2 regions of the Faecalibacterium sp. 3 genome follow, and region 2 is predicted to be linked to the other one. Evidence: a T-box and tRNA genes for the amino acid it is inferred to sense, from the RefSeq annotation. Region 2 holds a T-box; the other holds one or more tRNA genes.
The links. The T-box of region 2 lies ahead of metG (methionine--tRNA ligase). A T-box ahead of a tRNA ligase gene usually reads a tRNA of that ligase, here a tRNA-Met.
Positions count from the first base shown of each region.

Region 1: it encodes a tRNA-Met, which carries the amino acid that the T-box ahead of metG (methionine--tRNA ligase) is inferred to sense. The anticodon was not compared.

Region 1 covers NZ_JBLWFN010000001.1:756,790-768,057, reverse strand. Annotated here, with positions in the region: gene ACNSPV_RS03530 (DUF2201 family putative metallopeptidase) at 1-1,009, shown strand, start outside; gene ACNSPV_RS03525 (RtcB family protein) at 1,025-2,134, shown strand; gene prfH (peptide chain release factor H) at 2,131-2,721, shown strand; gene ACNSPV_RS03515 (hypothetical protein) at 2,808-3,104, shown strand; gene ACNSPV_RS03510 (GTPase) at 3,181-4,512, shown strand; gene ACNSPV_RS03505 (biotin transporter BioY) at 5,135-5,704, opposite strand; gene ACNSPV_RS03500 (hypothetical protein) at 6,237-6,812, shown strand; gene ACNSPV_RS03495 (RNA polymerase sigma factor) at 7,213-7,707, shown strand; gene ACNSPV_RS03490 (DUF4349 domain-containing protein) at 7,694-8,824, shown strand; tRNA gene ACNSPV_RS03485 (tRNA-Met) at 8,939-9,015, shown strand; gene ACNSPV_RS03480 (hypothetical protein) at 9,073-9,309, shown strand; gene ACNSPV_RS03475 (PRD domain-containing protein) at 9,455-10,303, shown strand; gene ACNSPV_RS03470 (PTS transporter subunit IIABC) at 10,404-11,268, shown strand, end outside.
Region 2 covers NZ_JBLWFN010000001.1:2,842,432-2,853,699, reverse strand. Annotated here, with positions in the region: gene ACNSPV_RS13465 (ABC transporter permease) at 1-538, shown strand, start outside; gene ACNSPV_RS13460 (ABC transporter ATP-binding protein) at 546-1,358, shown strand; gene ACNSPV_RS13455 (hypothetical protein) at 1,507-1,740, opposite strand; gene ACNSPV_RS13450 (TatD family hydrolase) at 1,829-2,644, opposite strand; gene ACNSPV_RS13445 (DMT family transporter) at 2,641-3,603, opposite strand; gene metG (methionine--tRNA ligase) at 3,610-5,607, opposite strand; T-box leader at 5,677-5,918, opposite strand; gene ACNSPV_RS13435 (Dabb family protein) at 5,964-6,266, opposite strand; gene ACNSPV_RS13430 (hypothetical protein) at 6,341-6,562, opposite strand; gene ACNSPV_RS13425 (hypothetical protein) at 6,572-6,883, opposite strand; gene ACNSPV_RS13420 (hypothetical protein) at 6,903-7,220, opposite strand; gene ACNSPV_RS13415 (DUF2798 domain-containing protein) at 8,388-8,852, shown strand; gene ACNSPV_RS13410 (F0F1 ATP synthase subunit A) at 9,357-10,040, shown strand; gene atpE (ATP synthase F0 subunit C) at 10,080-10,307, shown strand; gene ACNSPV_RS13400 (ATP synthase F0 subunit B) at 10,323-10,814, shown strand; gene atpA (F0F1 ATP synthase subunit alpha) at 10,804-11,268, shown strand, end outside.

The DNA of each region.
Region 1 (11,268 bases), 2.1 Mb from region 2:
GGGCGAAATCTATATCAATCCTCGCTGCCGCCTGAATCTGGAAGAGTGGAAATTCGTGCTGGCGCATGAATTTCTTCATGCGGCTCTGCGCCACGACCTGCGCTGTGAAGATAGAATACCCGAACTCTGGAATGTTGCCTGTGACTATGTGGTGAATGACTGGCTCTGTGAGATGAAAGTGGGCTGTATGCCAGAGTCAGCACTGTTCGATAACCAGTTTCATGGGATGTCCGCAGAAGCGGTCTATGACCAAATTTGTGAGAATATCCGGCAGTACCTGAAAGAAAATCCGGGTGATCTGCTTTATGGCGATGGCTCAGAAGGGGTAGATTTGAACGGCAGCAAATTGGATTCTGTCTATCGTTCTGCCTTGCAGCAGGGGCTTGTATATCACACCCAACAGAACCGCGGCTATCTGCCTGTTGGGCTGATCGAAGAAATCCATGCGCTGTCCCGCCCGCCCATTTCGTGGGATGTGGAACTGGGCAAATGGTTTGATGAAAACTTTACGGTCATGGAAAAGCACCGTTCCTATGCGCGACTCAGTCGGCGGCAGAGTTCCACTCCGGATATTCCACGCCCCGCATGGCGGCTGGAAGAGCACCCGGAAAAACAGCAGACATTTGCGGTGCTGCTGGACACCTCTGGTTCCATGTCCCGTGGACTGCTGGTAGCAGCACTTGGCTCTATCGCAAGTTATAGTGAAGCCAGAGATGTGCAGGCGATCCGGGTGATTTTCTGTGATGCTGCTGTTTACGATCAGGGGATGATGACCCCGGAAGAGATCGCCGGAGCCGTTCAGGTAAAAGGGCGCGGCGGCACCCGTTTACAGCCCGGAATCGACCTGTTGGAAAGCGATACGTGTTTCCCCAAAGATGCGCCGCTGCTCATCATTACCGATGGAGCCTGTGACCGGCTCAATCTGCGGGGACGCAACCACGCTTATCTGATTCCATGGGGCAAGCGGCTCCCATATCCACCCAAAGGGCCGGTGTTCCGGCTGAAATAAAAGAAAGGCATTGCTTTGATTACAATACAAAATACTTATAATTCTGCGCTGGTTTACGCAGAGACTTTGGATTCCAGTGCAGAGGGTTTGATTCGTGCACTGTGCGGCAGTCCAATTTCAAAAGGCAGCAGCATCCGCATTATGCCGGATGTTCACGCTGGAAAAGGCTGTGCAGTCGGCACTACAATGACTATCAAGGACTGTGTGGCTCCCGGTCTGGTGGGCGTGGACATTGGCTGCGGAATGCTGGCAGTCAAGTTTCATGCAAAACGTCTGGAACTACAAAAGCTGGATAAACTGATTCACGATAAAATTCCAGCTGGAAAACAGGCACGCTCCGTGCCGCATCATTTTGCAGACAAAGCAGATCTGGACGAGCTGCTTTGTCTGCGTCATGTCCAGAAAGATAAGGCTCTTTGCGCTGTAGGCACATTGGGTGGTGGCAACCATTTTATCGAGGTTGATAAGGCGGCGGATGGCGCATACTGGCTCATTATCCATTCCGGCAGTCGGCGGCTTGGTGTGGAAGTGGCATCGTTTTACCAGAGCGAAGCCTTTCAACAGTGCCCGGCGGGTACACCCTTCGAGCTGGCTTATGCTGCGGGAAGCCTGATGGAAAATTATCTGCACGATATGAAAATCACGCAGACATTTGCCGAACTGAACCGCAGAGCCATTGCCAACGACATCATCAAAGGCATGAAGCTGGACGTGGAAGAAACCATTTCTACCATCCATAACTACATTGATCTGGATTCGATGATTCTGCGAAAAGGTGCAGTTTCCGCAAAGGCGGGCGAAAAACTCGTGATCCCAATGAATATGCGGGATGGCTGTCTGATTTGTGTCGGAAAGGGCAACCCGGAGTGGAATGAATCGGCTCCCCACGGTGCAGGCCGCCTGATGAGCCGTGCAGACGCACGGAACAGCTTTACGCTGTCGCAGTACAAAAAAGAGATGAAGGGTATCTATACCAGCTCCGTTGATAGAAATACACTGGATGAAAGCCCGATGGCCTATAAGCCGATGGAAACTATTCTCCGGCAGATTGAACCTACGGTGAAAATTGTAGAGCGGACAAAGCCCATCTACAACTTTAAGGCAAGTGAGGAAATTGCAAAATGATCTATCAAATCAGTTCGGGTCAAGGACCTGCCGAGTGTGAGCTTGGTGTGGCAAAATTTCTGGCCTACCTGCAAAAACATTACAAGATTTCTGTGCTGGAAACATCACAGGGGTACTACGAAAATACCTATCGTTCTGTGCGTATCACGACGGATACCGACCTATCGCAATTTGTGGGTTCGGTGCAGTGGGTCTGTCCAAGTCCTTACCGCATTGGTCACAAGCGCAAGAACTGGTTTCTGGATTTCAGCGGCTGTACGGAAGCCGAAACTGAAGTTTTTGACCCGAAACAAGTGCTGTTTGAAACCTTTCGCAGCAGCGGCAAGGGCGGGCAGAACGTGAACAAGGTAGAAACAGGTGTCCGGGTGATTTATCTTCCGACCGGACAGGCCAGTGTTTGTACCGAGGAGCGCAGTCAATACCTGAATAAGCAAAAAGCATTGGCGCGCCTCCGGCAAATGGTACAAAGTGAAAATCAGCAAAAACAAGCTGTTATCCGAAATGAGAACTGGGGCAGGCATACCAGTCTGGAACGTGGAAATGCACGGGTAAAGTTTGAAGGACGGTATTTTAAGCGAGTGGCATAATTCAAAACCGCTTCTTGTGGTTTTCACCTTAGCAGAGTATAATGGACGTAATAACAAACCATTGTATAAAGGAAAGGTGATTTCAAATGTTACAATCGTCTGCAATCGAAGAAGCACTGAAATTCATTGCTTCGCATCCTGAAATTGCGCTGAAATTTCTGAATGCTGAACTTGAGATGCCTAATATTCCTACGCCGACAATGGGAGGACATAGGTTCTGGACAACGCTTGCAGAGTTTAACGGGTATCGTCTGCAACAAAACCAGCTTACACATCATGCCAGAATTTTGAATGCTAATGATGTCCGTATTGCATGGGGAACGCTGAACGGCATGGAAAAAGCTCTTGACCGTCTGATTCTTTTTGCTCAAAAATACGCCTGACAAAGAAAGTTTTGATTGCATCTTGCAGAAAAGTTCTGAGATTAAAGATGTCCGTGCAAAAAGGAGAAAAGGAAATATGAAAGACGATTCGATGAAAATTGAACAGCGACTGCAGAATATGAAAAACTTCTACACTAAGGTAGGCGACTTGTTGGATAATCTTCCAGATGCGATTCCCGAAAAGGCCAGGCAGAAAATAAGAGATACCATTCTTGGTGATGAAGAGCTAAAAAATTTGATGGATGGCGTGGATTCTCACCGTCCGCCCCGGATTTTCCTCATCGGGCGGACAGGCGTGGGAAAAAGCAGCCTGATCAATGCCCTCTGCGGTGCATACGTTGCGCCTGTCAGTGATACCAGAAGCTGCACGGAGACAGCTCAGACCTACCAATGCAAGGATGGCGAGCGCACTCTAATGGAGATTCTCGATACACGCGGCATTGCAGAAAGTGACAATTTAAATGCAGAGATTTCGGCTGAGGAGATGCTGATCAATCAAGTCAAAGAATTCTCTCCAGATGTTGCTATCTTTATGCTAAACTGTACGCATCGAGATGATGTTGATTCCGATGTGAACTTCTTGAAGAAACTCAGCGAATCATATGCCCAAGCTTACAATATGCGGCTTCCTATTGTGGCGGTTGTTAATAAGTGCGATGAGATGGCTCCTTCACGGCTCAAAAATCCGAATGAATATACAGAGAGCAAAACAAAAAAGATCGCTGAGCAAGTTCAGCATTATAAAGAGATCATTGTAAAAAACAATCTGAAAATAGATGACATCATTGCGGTTTCCTCGTTGATTGACTGGATGACAGCTGATGGAACTGAAATCGATGCGGATTCCATTGAAAGCTTACCCGTATCTGACATTGAAAATCTTCAAATCGCATTTGATGGAAGATACCATATTGAGGAATTATTTAATATTTTAGAAAAGGCCATTCTTGATTTTAGTGCTAGAATGGGGTTAAGAATGGCCTTAAAGCTTCAAGAAGTTGTACGTCGAATTGCAAATCAACTGAATAAATCTTTCTCTGCAATGTCCGCAACTGTCGCACTTTCTCCTATTCCTATTTCAGACATTTATATCCTTCTACTGCTACAGGGCATTCTGGTTTGCCTTATTGCATCTCTCAGTGGAAGAGATATTTCACTTGATACAGCAAAAGAGTTTGTATTAAGCATGGGCGGAATTGCCGGTGCAGGTTATGGCTTCAGACTTTTGGCGCAACAAGCATCTAAAATTCTGAATGTCTTTTGGGCCGGTTCTGGATCGGCTGTGAGCGCATCTATTGCCGCACTGGGAACCTCTGCAATCGGAAAAGCTGCGATTGCTTACTACATTGATGATAAAACAATAGAAGAAGCAAAGTCTACATTTGAAGCATCCCGTAAAGAGGACTGAACGGATAAGTGTCACCCCAATTGCTGGACGGTCTCTGTAATGGAGTGAGATAAAAATAGCTATTAGATTATAACAAAAAGCTGTTGATTCTGGAGTTTGGCGTTGGCTCACGGAACCGGATGCGTTTTATATCACCTTTTACAAGGGCAATCTGTACATCCCACAAATAATCCAGGAGAAATCACTGGGTGTAGACGGTGACCTGAAAGAGCAGCTTGCTGCAATCAAAGCCGTGATGGAATGAAAAAACCTTGTCAAGAGGGCTGGCACTGTCCAGCCCTCTCTTTTTGCCAAAAGAATTTTTCGGAACTGAAAATGCAAAAAGCTGAGCACCTGTTTTTTCGCAGATGCTCAGCTTTGCTGTACTTTTTTCTCTGGATCTATGATGATTTTTTCAACTTTTGGGCTGCTTCAGGTGCTCTTTGCTGAAGTTTTCAACGTCTTTTGCCCTCGATATTTTGCAACAGCCCCTTGCTCTGCTGAAAAGTTTTTCCGCTGAGGATGCCCAGAGCATCGCGGAGGGCATTTTGAATGCTCCCATCTCCGGCATTGCCGCGCAGCGGCACATCATTTTGTGCCCGGCACAAACATCATTGCGCAGCACATCATTGCCGCAGGCACATCATTCTGAAACTGCACTCTGCAGTTTCAGCACACCGGCCTGCTCCAGACGCTTGCGCAGCAGTGCACCCACGACGCAGCTCACCACGATCTTGGCAAGGTCCAGCGCAATGAAGGGATACACGCACACCGACAGCGCATAGCTCAGCTCACACTGCATCTGGAACACGAACCATGCAGTGCCCAGCACATAGCAGGCAGCATCGCCCAGCACAAGGCCGATGCCGGAGACTACGGGCTGGCCCTTGCTCTTTTCGATGAACAGACCGCCGATGAAGGCCAGCAGCAGATAGCCCACCAGATAGCCGCCGGTGGGGCCTGCCAGCTTGGCAATGCCTGCGCCGTAGCCGGAGAACACCGGCACGCCCACCAGACCGATGAGCAGATACACCGCCACGCTCAGGGTGCCGAACTTGGGTCCCAGCAGCCATGCGGTCAGGCAGATGACAAAGTTTGCCAGCGAGATGGGCACGGCCCCGATGGGCACCGTCAGCGGGCCCAGCACGCACATTGCGGCGGCCATCAGTGCAGTGACGGCCATCTGATAGGTGGTCAGTTTTTTGTTTTTCATAGATTGAAATTCCCCTCTGTTAAAAATTTACAAGGCATCTGTGCCCGAGTATAGCGCAGCGGGGGACAGATGGTCAACAATAAAGTTTGCAGGGGGTTTACAATTCGGAACCTGATTGTAATACGGTGGAGAGTGTGCTAAAATAAAAATGCCGCCTGAGACGGCGGCGGGTGTTGTCTGCATAAAAAGGTGGTCTGACTTCCTCCGGCAAGTGTCCGGGGGCTGTGAAACCTTATTGCTCGGTTCCCCCGGACGCAAACGCGAAAGGGGGGATGCCTCATGAAGTTAGAAGACGTTCTTCAGCTGTTCGTCGTCATCGGCGGGACAGTCGGAATTACATTTCAGATCGCATGGGCAATCTTTAAGGAGATCCATAACAATAAGAAATGACCGCCCACAGTCTCGCAAACACTGAGCGGTCATTCTTATTGACTACTTAGCCGAAGAGAGCTGACCCTTGCGGGCAGCACCTTTTCTATTGATAGTATAGCCTGTTTTATACGGCTTGTCAAGAAAAACAAGGAGGTCCCTTATGGGTGGAGGACACGTATCGCGCCCCGATTTCGGGATGCCGCAGCCCGACCCGGCCTGCCCGCTGACCGAGTTCTATCTGCTTTTGCAGCACGCACTGGATGCGGCGGGCAGCTTTGCCCTGCCGGCGCTGTATGCCCGCGTGCAGGCACCGGCGCGGTGGATCGATCCGGACGAAGCGCGGGAGTATCTGACCCTGTCGCCCACGGAGCGGGAAGGGGATACCCGCCTTCTGGCCCCGGGCAATCTGCAGCTGCTGTACAGCACCCTGCATGTGGCACCGGACGGCGCGCCTGCGGCGCTGCTGCTCACCGGGGAGTGCACCCGCACCACCGTGGCGGTGCAGCTGCTGCCGCCCTTTGTGTGGGAGGACCCGCTGCCGCCTGTGCCGGATGCGCCTGCGGCGCTGGCGCTGCAGCTGACTATGCAGGATGTGGAGCTCATCGATGCCGACCCCGCAGCGCTGGGCCGGAAGCTGGTGCATACGGCACAGCACAAGCGCTGGCTGCATCACCCGAAGGCGGATACCTTTCTGGCCGGGCGGGTGGCCCTGCTGCAAAGGGTCTACCGTCGGTGAGAGAAGGATCTGAATGGCCGCCGCAACCCGGACAATATTTAATGTAATATTATTTTTAATTCAGCAATAGCAGACGGCCTGCGGGCCGTCTGCTATTGCATTTTCACGGGATGGGGTCGTTAAGATCGGTGGCTGGCTCCCTATGGGGAGCATCCGCGCCAGCGGGTGAGTTGGCAAAGCGGAGACGATTCTTGACCAAAAGGCCTTTTGCAACCCTTTTGTTTTTTGCGGTTTCATGGTATACTATCGCATACGAATGCGCACAAACGGCCTGTGTGCGCAGTTTTTCATAAAATTTTCCAGCAATGCAATCTTCGGGGGCGTTCAGCCGTGTATAGGGTGAATGTCCCCGTGGAATACGGATTCCACAGCCCTGTACAGGCGTAAAAGGAGAGCTTGAATGATGGGACAGCTGACCAGAAATGAAGTATTCACGCTGGCAGTGCAGAAGTACAGCGATGCTGTCTACCGTGCTGCCATGCACAACAGCCGATGCGCGGCCGATGCCGAGGATGTGGTGCAGGATGTCTACGAAAAACTCCTGCATTACAACGGCACCTTTGAGAGTGAGGAGCACCTCAAAGCATGGCTGCTGCGGGTAGCCATCAACCGCTGCCGGGACCTGACCCGTGCAGCGCACCAGAAGGACACGGAGCTGGACGAGAACCTGCCCGCACCGGATGAGTTTGCGGACGGCAGCGTGCTGGATGCGGTGCGCGCCCTGCCGGAAAACTACCGCAACGCCATCTACCTTCATTATTATGAGGGCTACACGGCGGCGGAGATCGGGCGGATGCTGGGTGCACCGTCCAACACGGTGCTGAGCTGGCTGCGGCGCGCAAGAGCACAGTTACATACGATGCTGAAGGAGGAGATCGAGGATGAGGTGGTATGAGTATAAGATGGAGACGGACGATCTCTGTGCACCGGAGGACCTGAAAGCAAAGCTGCTGGCCATGACCGACCAGCTGACCGAAGAGGAAAAGAACCAGCCCATGATGAAGACCCCGGCACCGGCCCGGCCTGCACCGGTGCAGCGGAAAAAGCCTGTCCGCTTTCCTGTAAAGCGGGTGGGCACACTGGCGGCCTGTCTGGCGGTGTGCGCGGTGGGCTACGGTGCCTTTGCCACCGGCATGATCGGCCTTGGCGCAAAGAGCAGCAGCCCGGCGGCCTATTATTCGGCGGACAGCTCTGCGGCCGCGATGGCGGCAGGCGGCGTGGACCGCGCCGCTATGGACAGCCCCATGGCCGCCGATTACAGCCTGAACAGCCTGTCACTGGAAAGCGGCGCAGACAACGGCACCGCTGCTTATTCGGAGGACGACGCGGCGGCAGCGGCCCACAGCACCGACCACGCAAAGATCATCTACACTGCGAACCTCAGTCTGGAAAGCAAGGACTACGACGCGGCCCGCGCTGCGCTGGATGCGGCGGCTGCCGAAGCGGGCGGATACATGGAATCCAGCAGCGAATACTCCGGCACCGAGGACAGCCGCAGCGTCAGCCTGACCTTCCGGGTGCCGCAGAAGAACTACGCCAGCTTTCTTGCGGCTGTGGCCGAAGCCGGCAACGTGACCTACAAAAACCAGCAGGCCGACGACGTGACCGCCCAGTACATGGATGTGGAGGCCCGGCTTGAGAACCTCAAGGCCCAGCGCACCCGTCTGCAGCAGCTGCAGCAGCAGGCCGAGACCCTTTCCGACCTGCTGGAGATCGAGTCCAGTCTGACCGAGGTACAGAGCCAGATCGAGAGCTGGCAGAGCCAGATGGACTGGTACAGCAATCAGGTGGAGCAGTGCACCGTCTGCGTGAGCCTGAGCGAGGTAAAGACCTACTCGCCGCCCAGCGAGGGCTTTGTCTCCCGCATGGCCGACGCATTTGCCAGCGGCTGGCAGAACTTTGCACAGGGCGTGCAGCAGCTGGCCGTCTTCCTTGCAGGCGCATGGCCGGTGGTGGTCATCGCGGCGGCGGTGGCTGGCGGCGTCGCAGTGTGGCGCAAAAAGAGAAAGTGAGCAGGCCCGGAAGGGAACCAGAAAATTTTTTCAGAAAAGGGTTGACATCCATCCCGCTGTGTGGTATTATACTTGAGCAGTCAGCGAGAACCGCTGAGAGCACAAAGTAAATATCGCGGGGTGGAGCAGTCTGGTAGCTCGTCGGGCTCATAACCCGAAGGTCGTTGGTTCAAATCCGGCCCCCGCAACCACCAAGCATCCTGAAATTTCAGGATGCTTTTTTGTTTTGCTTTTTCGGAAGGAAAATCATGGGCTTTTCCACAGGAGAGGGATCAACGGTGGAAAAACCCGGGGCAGGACTTCTCTTTACTCGTCATTCTGCTGTAAAATATCACCTGAATTTGGACAGCCTGATAAAACGGGACCGGAAGGCCATTTCCGCCTTGACGCCCTGCAAAAAATATGCTATTTTAAAAAAGCACAGAGCCGGTCTGCATTCATGCGGCGGGCCGCTTTGGGCCAGATCAAAAGAAAATCGTACGTGAGCAGCGTCGTTGGATTGTTACCGTTTGGCGGGCTAGACCAACTCTGCACAGCACAAGCCGAAAGCGTGTTTCAGCCTTCGGTGTTATTTGCTGTGTCAGGAGTGGTCTTTTTTTATTGCCTTTTTCGGCCTGAGGAGGAGAGACGATGCAATATACCGTCAAAAAACCGATCAACAACAACATCCTGCGGGTGGTGGACCCCACCGGCTGCGAGCTGATCGTTACCGGGCGCGGGCTGGGCTTTGGCGCAAAGCCGGGGTACAAGCTGGACGCCGGAAAGGTGGAGCGCAGCTACCGCATGACCAGCCCTGCCGTGCAGCAGAAGCTGGTGGAGCTGCTGGAACAGATCCCCTATGAGCATCTGCTGCTCACCGATGAGCTGGTGGCAATGATCCGCAGCCGGGTGAACTACCCGCTGAACGAGAGCCTGCTCATCACGCTGGCCGACCACATCAGCTTTGCCATCCAGCGCAGTGAGCAGGGCATCCGCTTCTCCAACCCGCTCATGGCACCGATCCGGGAGTTCTATCCGCAGGAGTACCGCCTTGGCATGGACTGTCTGGCCATCATCCGCCAGCGCTGCAAAGCAGACCTCTCGGACGACGAGGGCGGCTTCATCGCCCTGCACATCGTCAATGCGGAGCTGAACACCACCATGAGCGTGGTGAACGACGTCACCCGCTTTGTGGACGGCTGCGTGCAGGTGGTGGAGTGCTTCTACGGCTGCCATTTTGACCGGGACGCGCTGAATTTCAGCCGCTTCACAGTGCATCTGCGCTTTTTTGCGCAGCGGGTGTTTCAGGGCAAACAGGAGAGCGAGAACGATGCCCACGATGAGATGTTCCGGGCGCTGATCGCACGGAACTGCAGCGAACATTATAAATGTGCCTGCTGCCTTGCGGATTATGTGCGCAACACATGGAACAAGGAACTCTCGGACGAGGAGCTGGTGTTCCTCACCATTCACCTGAAGCGCATCCGGATGGGAAAGTAAGCCGCCCGCCTGCCGCACCGCCGTACCTCTGATTCTCCGCAGGCCGCGCCTGCGTGTGGATATATTTGCTGGATACAAATTTGGAAAAGGAGAATTGAAGATGAAAGACAAGATCTTTGGCGTGCTGCAGCGTGTCGGACGCAGCTTTATGCTGCCCATTGCACTGCTGCCCGTGGCGGGCCTGCTGCTGGGCATCGGCAGCTCGTTCACCAACGAGACCATGCTGGCGGCCTATGGCCTGAACAGCGTCATCCACCCCGGTACCCTGATCTACACCATTCTGGACGTGATGAGCCAGACCGGCAGCGCCGTGTTCAACAATCTGGCCCTGCTGTTCGCCATGGGCGTGGCCATCGGCATGGCCCGCAAGGAAAAAGAGGTGGCCGCCCTGTCCGGTGCGGTGGCCTATATCATCATGAACACGGCCATTCAGGCCATGATCAACGCCGCTGGCGGCGTGGACGCAATGCCCGCCAACTCCACCACCACCATGCTGGGCATCACCACCCTGCAGATGGGCGTGTTCGGCGGCATCGTGGTCGGTCTGGGCGTGGCAGCCCTGCACAACAAGTTCTATAAGATCGAGCTGCCGCAGGTTCTGGCCTTCTTCGGCGGCACCCGCTTTGTGCCCATCATCAGCTCCATCGTGTATCTGGTGGTCGGCATCGCCATGTTCTACATCTGGCCGGTGGTGCAAAGCGGCATTGCTGCGCTGGGCGCACTGGTGCTGGCTTCCGGCTATGCAGGCACCTTTATCTACGGCCTGCTGGAGCGTGCACTGATCCCCTTCGGCCTGCACCATGTGTTCTACATGCCGTTCTGGCAGACCGCTGTGGGCGGCACCGCCATCATCGACGGCGTCACCGTGACCGGTGCCCAGAACATCTTCTTTGCAGAGCTGGCCTCCAAGTCCACCACGGTGTTCTCGGTCAGCGCCACCCGCTTCATGGCCGGTAAGTTCCCCT
Region 2 (11,268 bases):
CGGCTGGTATAAGCTGGCCATCGCGCTGGCCATGATCCTGCTTGCCGGTGCGGCGATGCTGGGCTTCCTCGGCACCCGGCTGGGCCTGTCCATCCGCGCCACCGGTGACAACGCTGCTATGGTGCGTGCTTCCAGCATCAACCCGGCCTTCACCATCACGGTGGGCCTGTGCGTTTCCGGCGCATTGTGCGCCCTCTCCGGCGGCCTGCTGGCGCAGTATCAGAAGAGCTGCGATATCAATGTGGGCACCGGCATGGTGACCATCGCACTGGCCTCCCTCATCATCGGCGAGACATTGCTCGGCAAGCGCACCATGCCGCGCCGCATCATCGGCGTGGTGTTCGGCAGCTGCCTGTACCGCTTTATCGTGGCTGTGGCCCTGCGCTTCAATGTGCCCGCCGCCGCCATGAAGCTGGTGTCTGCCATCATCGTGGCCATTGCCATTTCGATGCCGGCCATCAAGGAAAAAATCGCCTTTGAGCAGCGCAAGCATGGGGCCTGCCGCCGCCGCGTGACTACCGGCAAGGAGGGAAAGTAAGATGGAAATGCTTCAGCTGAACGATCTGCACAAGACCTTCAACCCCGGCACGGTCAATGAAAAAGTGGCCCTGAACGGCGTCAGCCTGCACATGGAAGCCGGGGATTTCGCCACCATCGTGGGCTCCAACGGTGCGGGCAAATCCACCCTGTTCAACGCCATCACCGGCGGCTTCATCGCCGACGAGGGCAGCATCCTGCTGGGTGGACAGGATATCACCTTTGAGCCGGAGCACCAGCGCAGCAAGGTCATCGGCCACCTGTTTCAGGACCCGCTCAAGGGCACCGCACCCAACATGACCATTGAGGAAAACCTTGCGCTGGCCTATCTGCGTGCCGGCACTGCGCCCCACGCCATCTTCTCCCGCATCTCCCGCAAGGACAAGGAAGTGTTCCGCGAAAAGCTGGCGCTGCTGGATATGGGCCTTGAGGACCGGATGAAGCAGCCGGTGGGACTGCTCTCCGGCGGTCAGCGGCAGGCGCTGACCCTGCTCATGGCAACGCTGGTCACCCCCAAGCTGCTGCTGCTGGACGAGCACACCGCAGCGCTGGACCCCGCCACCGCCGAAAAGGTGCTGGAGCTGACCAGGAGCATCGTGGCCGAAAAGAAGATCACCTGCCTGATGGTCACCCACAACATGCATCAGGCATTGGAGCTGGGCAACCGCACCCTGATGATGGATTCCGGCCGCATCGTCTTTGACGTGAAGGGCGAGGAACGCAGCCGGATGACCGTGGACGACCTGCTTGAAAAGTTCCGCGAGAATGCCGGCAAGAATCTGGACAATGACCGCATCCTGCTGAGTAAAGTGGAAAAGTGACCCGGACAGGAAAGCACAGCCCCGACAGACCATGCAGTCTGCCGGGGCTGTATTTTTGCGGGAGCACACCGCAGGGAAAAAGCGGCTTCCCCTGAAACAGCAAATCCCCCCTGCGCAGATGCACAGAGGGGATTTTAAATATCAGAAATTACTGAACGTATTCGACCGTGTACTCGAAGCCGTACTCTTCCTGCAGCTTCTTCACCTCGGCCTCGCAGTCCTCGATGAAGGTGGGAGCGTAGACGGAAGCGCCGTTGTGGGCCTTCTTGTAGTCCTCAACGATCTGCTGCAGCTTTGCCCAGCCCTCGTTGGCCTTGTTCTGGTCGATGCTGTCGGGGAAGTTGATGATGAACTCGCGGTGCTTAGGAATACGTGCTTTCATGGTAGGTTCTCCTTATAACAGTTTGGATTTTGATTGTTGATTTATACAGAAGCACAGAGAAAAACCTGTGCAACTTGCGAAAAACGGATCACAGCCCGTATACCCGGCGGGCATTTTCGGCTGTGGTGCGGAACACCTCTTCGGCAGAGATGCCCCGCAGCTGGGCGATATACTCGCCCACATAGCGGATGAGGGAGCTGTCACAGCGGGTGCCGCGTACCGGCTCCGGTGCCATGTAGGGGCAGTCGGTCTCCAGCACGATGCTTTCCAGCGGTAGGGCACTGATGGCCTTTGCCGCCCGCTTGGCACCCTTGAAGGTGCACGCCCCGCCAAAACCGATGAACAGTCCCTGTTTTGCCAGCCACACCGCGTCGTCGGCACTGCCGGAATAGCAGTGGACGATGCCCTTGGGCTGGTATTTTTTGAGCAGGGCGTAAACATCGGCGTGCGCATTGCGGTCGTGCACGATGATGGGTTTGTCCAGCTCCAGCGCCAGCTGGATGTGTGCCTCAAACATGGCCAGCTGGGCGTCCTTGGGCACAGGCCAGTGGTAGTCCAGCCCGCACTCCCCCACTGCCACCACCTTGGGGTCGGCATAACAGGGCATCAGGGCACGCATCTCGGCGGCCCAGTCGCCGCCATAGACCGAGACCGTAGGAGCCGGGCCTTCCTCGCCGCAGTCGGCGGCGGGCAGCAGGCTTTCCGGATGGATGCCAACGGCGGCCACCACCCACGGGTAGCGGTGCGCCAGCTCCAGCACCCGGGGTGCATCCCCGGAGTGGGTGGCCTGTTCACACACGCCCACCACGCCTTTACCGGGCAGGCTGTCCAGCAGGGGATAGCGGTCGGCGTCAAAGGCGCGGGCACTGTAGTGCGCGTGGGTGTCAAAAATGGGGCCGGTCATTTGCCCTCCTTTTTGGCGGGGGCCTTGTTCACCAGCCAGATGCCCACACACACGAACACCAGCGCCGCCAGATACTGCCAGCGGAACAGGGGTTCGCCGTTGAGCACGGCGCTCAGCAGCACGTTGACCACCGGGTTCACGAAGCCAAAGATGGCAATGCGGCTGACCGGGTTGTTCTTCATCAGCAGGGCCCACAGCACATAGCCTGCCCCGCAGATGAAGGCCAGATACAGCATGACCACCGCCGCCAGTGCGTTCTGCACATGGAGACTGCCGCCCATGACCGCGCCCAGCACAAACAGTGCCAGACCGCCCACGAACAGGTTGATGAAGCAGACGGCAAAGCTGTCTGCTTTTTTGGTCACGGATTTGTTCCACGGGCCGGACAGGGTAAAGATGACGGTGGCCGTCATCATGCAGAACACGCCCCAGCCGCTGCCGCTGCCGTGGTTGCCCAGCGTGCCGATGAGCACGCCCGCAAAGCCGATGACACAGCCCAGCGTTTTGGCAGGGGTCATGCGGTCGGCGTTGCCGTAGATGAAGTGGGCAAAGATAACGCCCAGAAAGCTCTGGGTGCTGTTCAGGATGCCGCCAAAGGCACCGGTGAGCATGGCAACAGCGATATAATAGAAGGCGTACTGAAACGTGGTCTGCCACAGGCCCAGCGCACAGCACTCCGCCGCGACCTTGCCCCGGGGCAGACGGGGGACCCGGCTTTGCAGCAGCACACTGCCCAGCAGGACCAGAAAGCTGCCCAGCATGAACCGCACACCGGCAAAGCAGAAGATGGACGCGGTGTTGCTGGTCTCAATGGAGAACAGCCGGTAGCCCAGCTTGATGAAGGGAAAGGCCGAGCCCCACAGCACATTGCAGAAGATGGCCAGCAGCACGGCGAACACCGGCGTGCCGAAGATCTTATCCAGCCATTCCGCGCGGGAAAGCGTTTTGTTTTCCTGCATGGCGGCTCAGTGGATGCGGCTGCCCACGGGGGTATCGTCGCCGTAGAATGCAATGGAGCAGCCGCCATCTGCGGTGTCGGCAGCAAAGATCATGCCTTCGCTGACATACTTGCCCTTCATCATCGGGCGAGGTGCCAGATTGCACACAATGCCGATCTTCTTACCAATCAGGTCTTCCGGCTTGAACCACTTTGCAATGCCGGACAGGATGCAGCGCTCCCGCTCGCCGTCGAACACGGTCAGGTGCAGCAGCTTCTTGCTTTCCTTCAGGTTCTCGCAGGCGCGCACTTCGGCCACGCGCAGTTCCACCTTGCAGAAGGTGTCAAAGTCGATCTCTTCCTCGTGGGTAAAGTCCACGGTGCTCTCCTCGGCAGGGGCGGCAGCCTTCTTCTCTGCTTCGGCCTTGGCCTTGTTGGCAGCTTCGGCAGCGGCCTTGCGCTTCTCGTCCTCTTCCTTCAGATGGGCGATCTCCTTTGCCACGTCGATGCGGGGGAACAGTGCTTCGCCCTTGTGCACAGTGTAGGTCTCCTGTGCGCCGTAGGTGGTTTTGCTCAGATCCAGAGCGGATGCGTCCAGACCCAGCTGCTCCATCATCTTGGGGGCAGTGGTGGGCAGGTAGGCGTTCAGCAGGATGCCGCACACGCGCAGTGCCTCGCACAGGTGGTACAGCACGCTCTCCAGACGGGCCTTGTTGGCCTCGTCCTTGGCCAGTGCCCAGGGAGCGGTCTCGTCGATGTACTTGTTGGCACGCTGGATCACTGCAAAGATCTCCATCAGAGCCTGCGGGATGGTCAGGCTGTCCATGTCGGCCGTGACCTTGGCGGTCAGCTCGTTGACCATGGTCTCCAGCTCGGTGTCGATGGCCTCGGTACCGGCCACATTGTGCACGGTGCCGCCGAAGTACTTCTCGCACATGGCGACCGTGCGGCTGAGCAGGTTGCCCAGATCGTTTGCAAGGTCGCTGTTGATGCGGTTGATCAGAGCTTCGTTGGTGAACATGCCATCGTTGCCGAAGGGGATCTCACGCAGCAGGAAGTAGCGGATGGAGTCCACGCCGTAGCGGTCGCACAGGATCACAGGGTCCACCACATTGCCCACGGACTTGGACATCTTGCCGCCGTTCATCAGCAGCCAGCCGTGGCCGAACACCCGCTTGGGCAGGGGCAGATCCAGAGCCATCAGCATGGCAGGCCACAGGATGGTGTGGAAGCGCAGGATCTCCTTGCCTACCATGTGCAGGTCGGCAGGCCAGAACTTGTCATAGTCGTGATATTTTTCGTTGCCGTAGCCCAGCGCGGAGATATAGTTGCTCAGGGCGTCCACCCACACATACATGGTGTGCTTGGGGTCGAAGGGCACCGGGATGCCCCACTTGACCGAGGTACGGGACACGCAGGTATCCTGCAGGCCCTGCTTGATGAAGGCGATCATCTCGTTCTTGCGGCTCTCGGGCTGGATGAACTGGGGGTTCTCCTCGTAGAGCTTCAGCAGGCGGTCAGCATACTTGCTGGTCTTGAAGAAGTAGGCTTCCTCGTGGGCGTCGTAGACCTCACGGCCGCAGTCCGGGCACTTGCCGTCCACCAGCTGGCTGTCGGTCCAGAAACTCTCGCAGGGCTTGCAGTAGTGGCCGATGTACTCGCCCTTGTAGATGTCCCCCTGCTCGTACAGCTTGGTAAAGATCTTCTGGCAGGACTCCATGTGGTAGTCGTCGGTGGTGCGGATGAAGCGGTCGTAGCTGACGTCCAGCAGCTTCCACAGATCCTTGACGGTGGCTACGATCTTGTCCACATACTCCTTGGGGGTCACACCGGCATCGGCGGCCTTGTCCTGGATCTTCTGGCCGTGCTCGTCGGTGCCGGTCAGGAACATGACGTCATAGCCCTGCATCCGCTTGAAGCGTGCCAGTGCGTCGCAGGCGACGGTGGTATAGCTGTGGCCGATGTGCAGCTTGTCGCTGGGGTAGTAGATGGGAGTGGTGATGTAGAATGTCTTGTGCTCACTCATAGGTTGATACTCTTCCTTTCCTGATTTGGCGGGGGACGAAAAAAGCCCTCATCCTGCCGGACTGAGCCGGACAAGGACGAGAGCCTGAAACTTTCGTGGTACCACCTTGCTTCGCCGCGCCCTTGCGGGCGCAGCCTTTTGCCGGGCAAAAAAGCACGGCGCAGCGCGGTAACGGGCGCACCCGTCGCAGGCTCAATCTTCGCCTGCGCAGCTCCGAGACCATCTTCGGCATCGCGCGGCCTGCCCGGTTCCATCCTTCGGGCTTTCTGTCAGGCGCAGACGGTGCGTACTCTTCTCTTCACAGCCAATTTACATTGTTATGTCTATAATACGCAAAAACGGTGGGTTTGTCAACATTAAATCTCGTAATCCAGACAGAACCGTGCCTTGGTGTAGGGCCGCACCTTGCCGTCGGCCACAGCCACATGGGCGGGATGGACGGAGTAGCCCTTGAGGGCCTCGGCACTTTCAAAGGTGGTGTCCAGCATCAGGTCGGCGGTGGAAGAGGGGAGACCGTTGATGTTGACATGCACTTCCACAAGGCCGGGAATTTTGCCTGCCAGACCTTCCAACCCTTCCTTGATGCCTGCCTTGACGGCGGCTTTTTCGGCGTCAGACAGCTCGTCCTTCAGCTGCCACAGGATCACATGCTTGACCATAATAAAATACCTCCTGCGTTTTTTCTCATTGTAGCAGGGTGAGAAAAAATCCGCAAGAGGAAAGCTGCAAAGTATTATTTGGGTGCAAACAGCAGCACCACCAGTAGCACGGCACAGAGCACCGAAACTACGATGCCCTCCAGCCGGGTCAGCCGGATGTACTCTTCCGTGAGTTCGGGTGCCTGCGTATACCGTCCACGGTCATGCAGGGCAATGGCATCCTCCGGCTGCAGCGCCATAAAAATGCCGAACCCGATGCCGAAAAGGGCGGCTAAGATCGCGCAGATGACTTCCATAGCAACCCCTCACTTTTTGGTTTTGTCGTCCCTGCTCAGGGCATAGCACAGATACGAGATCAGCAGGGCAGCGCACAACACGAGCGTCGCCACCATCAAAATGGAATTCAGCGGCTCGACCTTTGGCAGAAAAATGTTGACCAGCCAGAACGTACCACAAAGGATCAACAGGATGCCGTAAAATTTGTGAAAGTGCTTCTTTTCGTCCTCGGTGCTCCATCCGGTGCCGGTGCCATTGTACAGGTCCCGGATGCCGCGGTACAAAAACAGCACACCCAGCGCGGCGTTCAGCCAATCCCAGCCCGAAAGATTCAAATTCATGGCGGCCCCTTTCCGGCTGTTAATCCGCACTATGGTTCCAGCTTTCGTAAGCGACAAGATAAAGAAGGTCTCCCACGATGGCAATGCCGAAGATGATACGGTAAATCAGCGATGTAACAGGTGTGAAGGCTAAGATCAGAAAGGCGAGGCTGTTGAGCATGTAAAACACGCCGTTCTTTTTCTGCCAGAAGGCGCGGTACTCCGGGTCGCGGTGATACTGGTTGAACGGCAGATTGATGAACGGGTCTTTGCCTTGAAAATCCCGAATGCCGGAGATGAACCAGATAACGGTCAGCACAAGGTTGAACAGAGAGGAAAACGAAAAAAACGACTCCATGGAATACACCTCCCATCTTTTTCCACAATTATAACATAGGGGGGACGAAAACGCAAGGACGGTATTCAACCTTCCTGCGTAAAATTTGCACAAATCGGGCGTTGACTGTTGGTGAAAACAACACAAAATAAAACCAGCCGGACGAGGCGGTTGCAAGCCCTCGTCCGGCTGGATACTTACTTCTTCGGAGTCATAAGCCTCTTCTCCTTGGGTTTCCTCATTTTCGGAGTAAACGTTTCATAGGGTGACTCTCCTTAGAAACTACTGGAAACTGAGAATCTATTTCAAGGGGACGAATTTACTTAGTACATTGGACTGACCCTTCTCTTAACTGATGGAGTGCGGCACCGAGATTCTGAAGATGAATTTCATATTACCACATTCTTTCGAGTTAGATTTGCCAGGGACAAGTTACTTAGTACATTGGTAGAACTCCTTTTTGCTATTCAAATAATGCTCTCCGTACAAAAGATACCTTCATAGGAATCATCTCCGGCGGATCTATTTGAATCGCTGGGGTTTTAGTTAATCGACAGGTTGTCGTGTAATCGCATTTTTGATGCTCAAGACTGGCTCATTTTTGTTGTGTTTTTATACGGGGGAAACATCCCGTTTGTGGTGAGCCTCTGTTTTGCTTCTCAGCGAATCCCGACAGCCTGTCCAAACTGTGCGGGTTCCATATCGACCATCGGTCTCGCTCCTTTCTGTTTCAAGTCAGCGGGAGTAGCTCTCTCTTGAGCTTCTGCTGTACTTCTCTGGTTTCTGGCTTTATTATACATATTCCTGATTGATTTGTCTATTCGCAGAGTGCACAAGGATAAAAACATAAAATTGTGCAGTTCTTGAAAAATGGCAGATGGAACGTACAAAATGCCGCTTTCTGTGCGGCCTGTCCGGACGATCGTACCCTTTGGAGAGAAACTCTGTTCCCTGCAGGGAGGGCTGCCGGGAAAGTCACAGCAAAGCTGCCCAGAAGTTCCGGGCCGTTTGTGGAGGATTTTGCGCAAAACGGGAGAAAATGTCCACAGGGTATTATGCGTCAGATGGATTTGTGCTAAAATAACGCCAATGAATGGTAGTCGCCGCCGCCCCGCGAGATGAAAGTTTCGCGGGGCGGCTTTTTTGCGGCAAAAATTTACACACAAAAGAAACGGAGACACAATCAAAATGCCTAAAACTTTACCGGAACGTATCTTCTTTACCATTGTCATGGCTGCCATTATGGTCTATGGCATGATCGTTTACAATGTGGCGCTGAACACAGGCGGCGTCACCAATGCCACCTTTGTCATGGCTCTGCACGAGATGCCGATCATGGTTCCCATTGCCTGCGTGCTGGAATTTTTCGTGGTGGAGAAACTGGCCACTCGATTGGCGTTTATGTTCATGCGGCCCACAGATCGTCCGCAGTTCATCACCTATGCCATCTCGCTGATGATCGTGTGCATCATGTGCCCGGTGATGAGCCTGATCGCAACGGTGCTGTTTAAAGAACCCAGCTTTGGCACCTGGGTGCATACCTGGGGCTGCAATATGCCCATGGCCCTGTGCTGGCAGCTGCTGTACTGCGGCCCGCTTACCCGTGCCATCTTCCGGCTGATGTTCCGCCGGGGCGAAAAGCAGACGGACTGATAGCTCCCGGATATGGAACGATAATAAATATGTATAGAACGGGATGGAATAACGGACTGGACACCTATACGAATTTTATATATCGGGCATATAAAGCATGTACAATGGGGCATTTTTGATGGAAATATTTCCCGGAATGCCCTGAAAAAGCCATTGAAACCTAAGAATTAGCTAAGAAATTTGTGAAAAAAGTACATGCGAAGGGTACTTTATTAGACAAGATGCACAACTTTTTTTATATATCAATGCAGTAGAACCACCTAAAATGTAGAATGTGAACAAAGCTACTTGCCAATTTTCGTCAATCGTACTATCATACACAACGAAAAAAGACGAAGTGATCCGTGCAGGAGGGAGGGTGTGACCGGACAAAGCCGAACGCCTTCCTTGCTTTTTTCACAAAGCTGCGCCTTTTCTTCGAGCGATAAGAAGGACGCTGCGCCGCCGGGGCGGTGCGGCGGTCTTACCCCCGGAACCCTATTCTTCAGGAAGGAGGAAAAACAATTGAATAATCTGACCAAAGCATTGATGGAAGAGCTGACCGTCGAATACGTCAAGGTCGGCCCGCTGCAGATCCCGGAATCCGTGGTCATCAGCTGGGTGATCCTGGCCATCGTCACCATCGGCTCGATCCTGCTTACCAGAAACCTGAAGGTGGACCACATCAGCAAGCGTCAGGCCGTGCTGGAAATGGCCTACCTCGCAGGCACCAATTTCTTTGAAGGTCTGCTGGGCGAAAAGGGCAGGCGCTATGTGCCTTACCTGATGACCGTGGCCATCTACATCGCCTTCAGCAACCTGATCGGCGTGTTCGGCGTCAAGCCCCCCACAAAGGATCTGGATGTGACCGCAGCGCTGGCGTTGATGAGCATCGTCCTGATCGAGGGTGCAGGCATCCGGGCACGCGGCGGCGTGGGCTTCCTCAAGAGTCTGGCTGCCCCCACTCCGGTCATGACCCCTATGAACATCCTCGAGGTCGCCATCCGCCCGACCAGCCTCTGCATGCGACTGTTCGGCAACGTGCTGGGTGCATTCGTCATCATGGAGCTGATCAAGCTCGTGGTGCCCGTGTTCGTCCCGGCGGTGTTCAGCCTGTATTTTGACCTGTTCGACGGTCTGATCCAGACCTACGTGTTCGTGTTCCTGACTTCGCTGTTCATGAAAGAGACCATGGGCGGAGAAGACTGATCCATTGATATTTACTGAATTTAAAAGGAGATTATTACTATGAATGGTTTGATTGCTCTGGGCGCTGGCATTGCAGCGCTGACCGGCATTGGCGGCGGTATCGGCATCGGCATCGCAACGGGTAAGGCAACGGAGGCAATCTCCCGTCAGCCCGAGGCATCCGGCAAGATCCAGACCAATCTGCTGCTGGGCGCTGCTCTGGCAGAAGGTACTGCAATTTTCGGCTTCGTCGTTGCACTGCTGATCATCCTGTTCCTGGGTCAGTAACGGAGGCGCAGACGAATGCTGAAGTTGGATATTAACCTGCTGTGGACCGTCGTGAACGTCCTCGTCATGTATGCGGTGCTGCGCAAGTTCCTGTTCAAGCCTGTTCAGGACGTGATCGCAAAGCGCCAGCAGATGGTGGACGCAAACCTGGCCGATGCGGAGACCTCCAAGAAGGAAGCCGCCGAGACCATGAACGCCGCGCAGGAAAAACTGCGCAATGTGGACAATGAGGCCGCTGCCCGCCGCGAAGCCTACGAAAAGCAGGCTGAGGTCGAAAAGCAGCAGCTGCTGGCAGATGCCCGCAAGCAGGCAGACGCCATCGTGGCCGCCGGCAAGGCGAGCGCCGAGGCCGAACGCCAGAGCAAGCTGCGGGAAGCTGATGCCCAGACCACGGCACTGGCCCGTGCGATGTGCGAGAAGCTGCTGGCCCGCAATCTGACCGCCCAGGACGACGCACGTCTGCTGGACGATCTGCTGGAGAAAGCAGGTGCAGGCAATGGCAACTGAATTCAGTCGTGAATTTTTTGCGGACAACCGCATCGTCAAGGCCGAGCTGCGCAGCGCCCGCAAGCCCCGGGAAGAGGAGCTGAACCGGGTCCGCGCCGAGGTCCGCAAGCTGTATGACGCCACCGAGGTCATCCTGAACGTGACGGTGGACGAGAGCCTGCTGTCCGGCTATGTCCTGCAGGTGGGCGACCGTGTGTTCGATAACTCCGGCCGTCATCAGCTGGACAAGATGATGGAGGGCAAGCCCTCGCTGGCTACCCTCAAGACCCGCATTGAGGACTACAAGCCCGCCGAGACCTCTGCTGAGGGCGGTGTGGTCATCTCCTCTGCCGATGGCATCGTGCACGTCGAAGGCATGAACCGCGCCGTGTACGGCGAGATCGTCACCTTTGACAACGGTGCCAAGGGCATGGTGGAGAGCGTGGACCCCGAACAGCTGGGCATCATGCTGTTC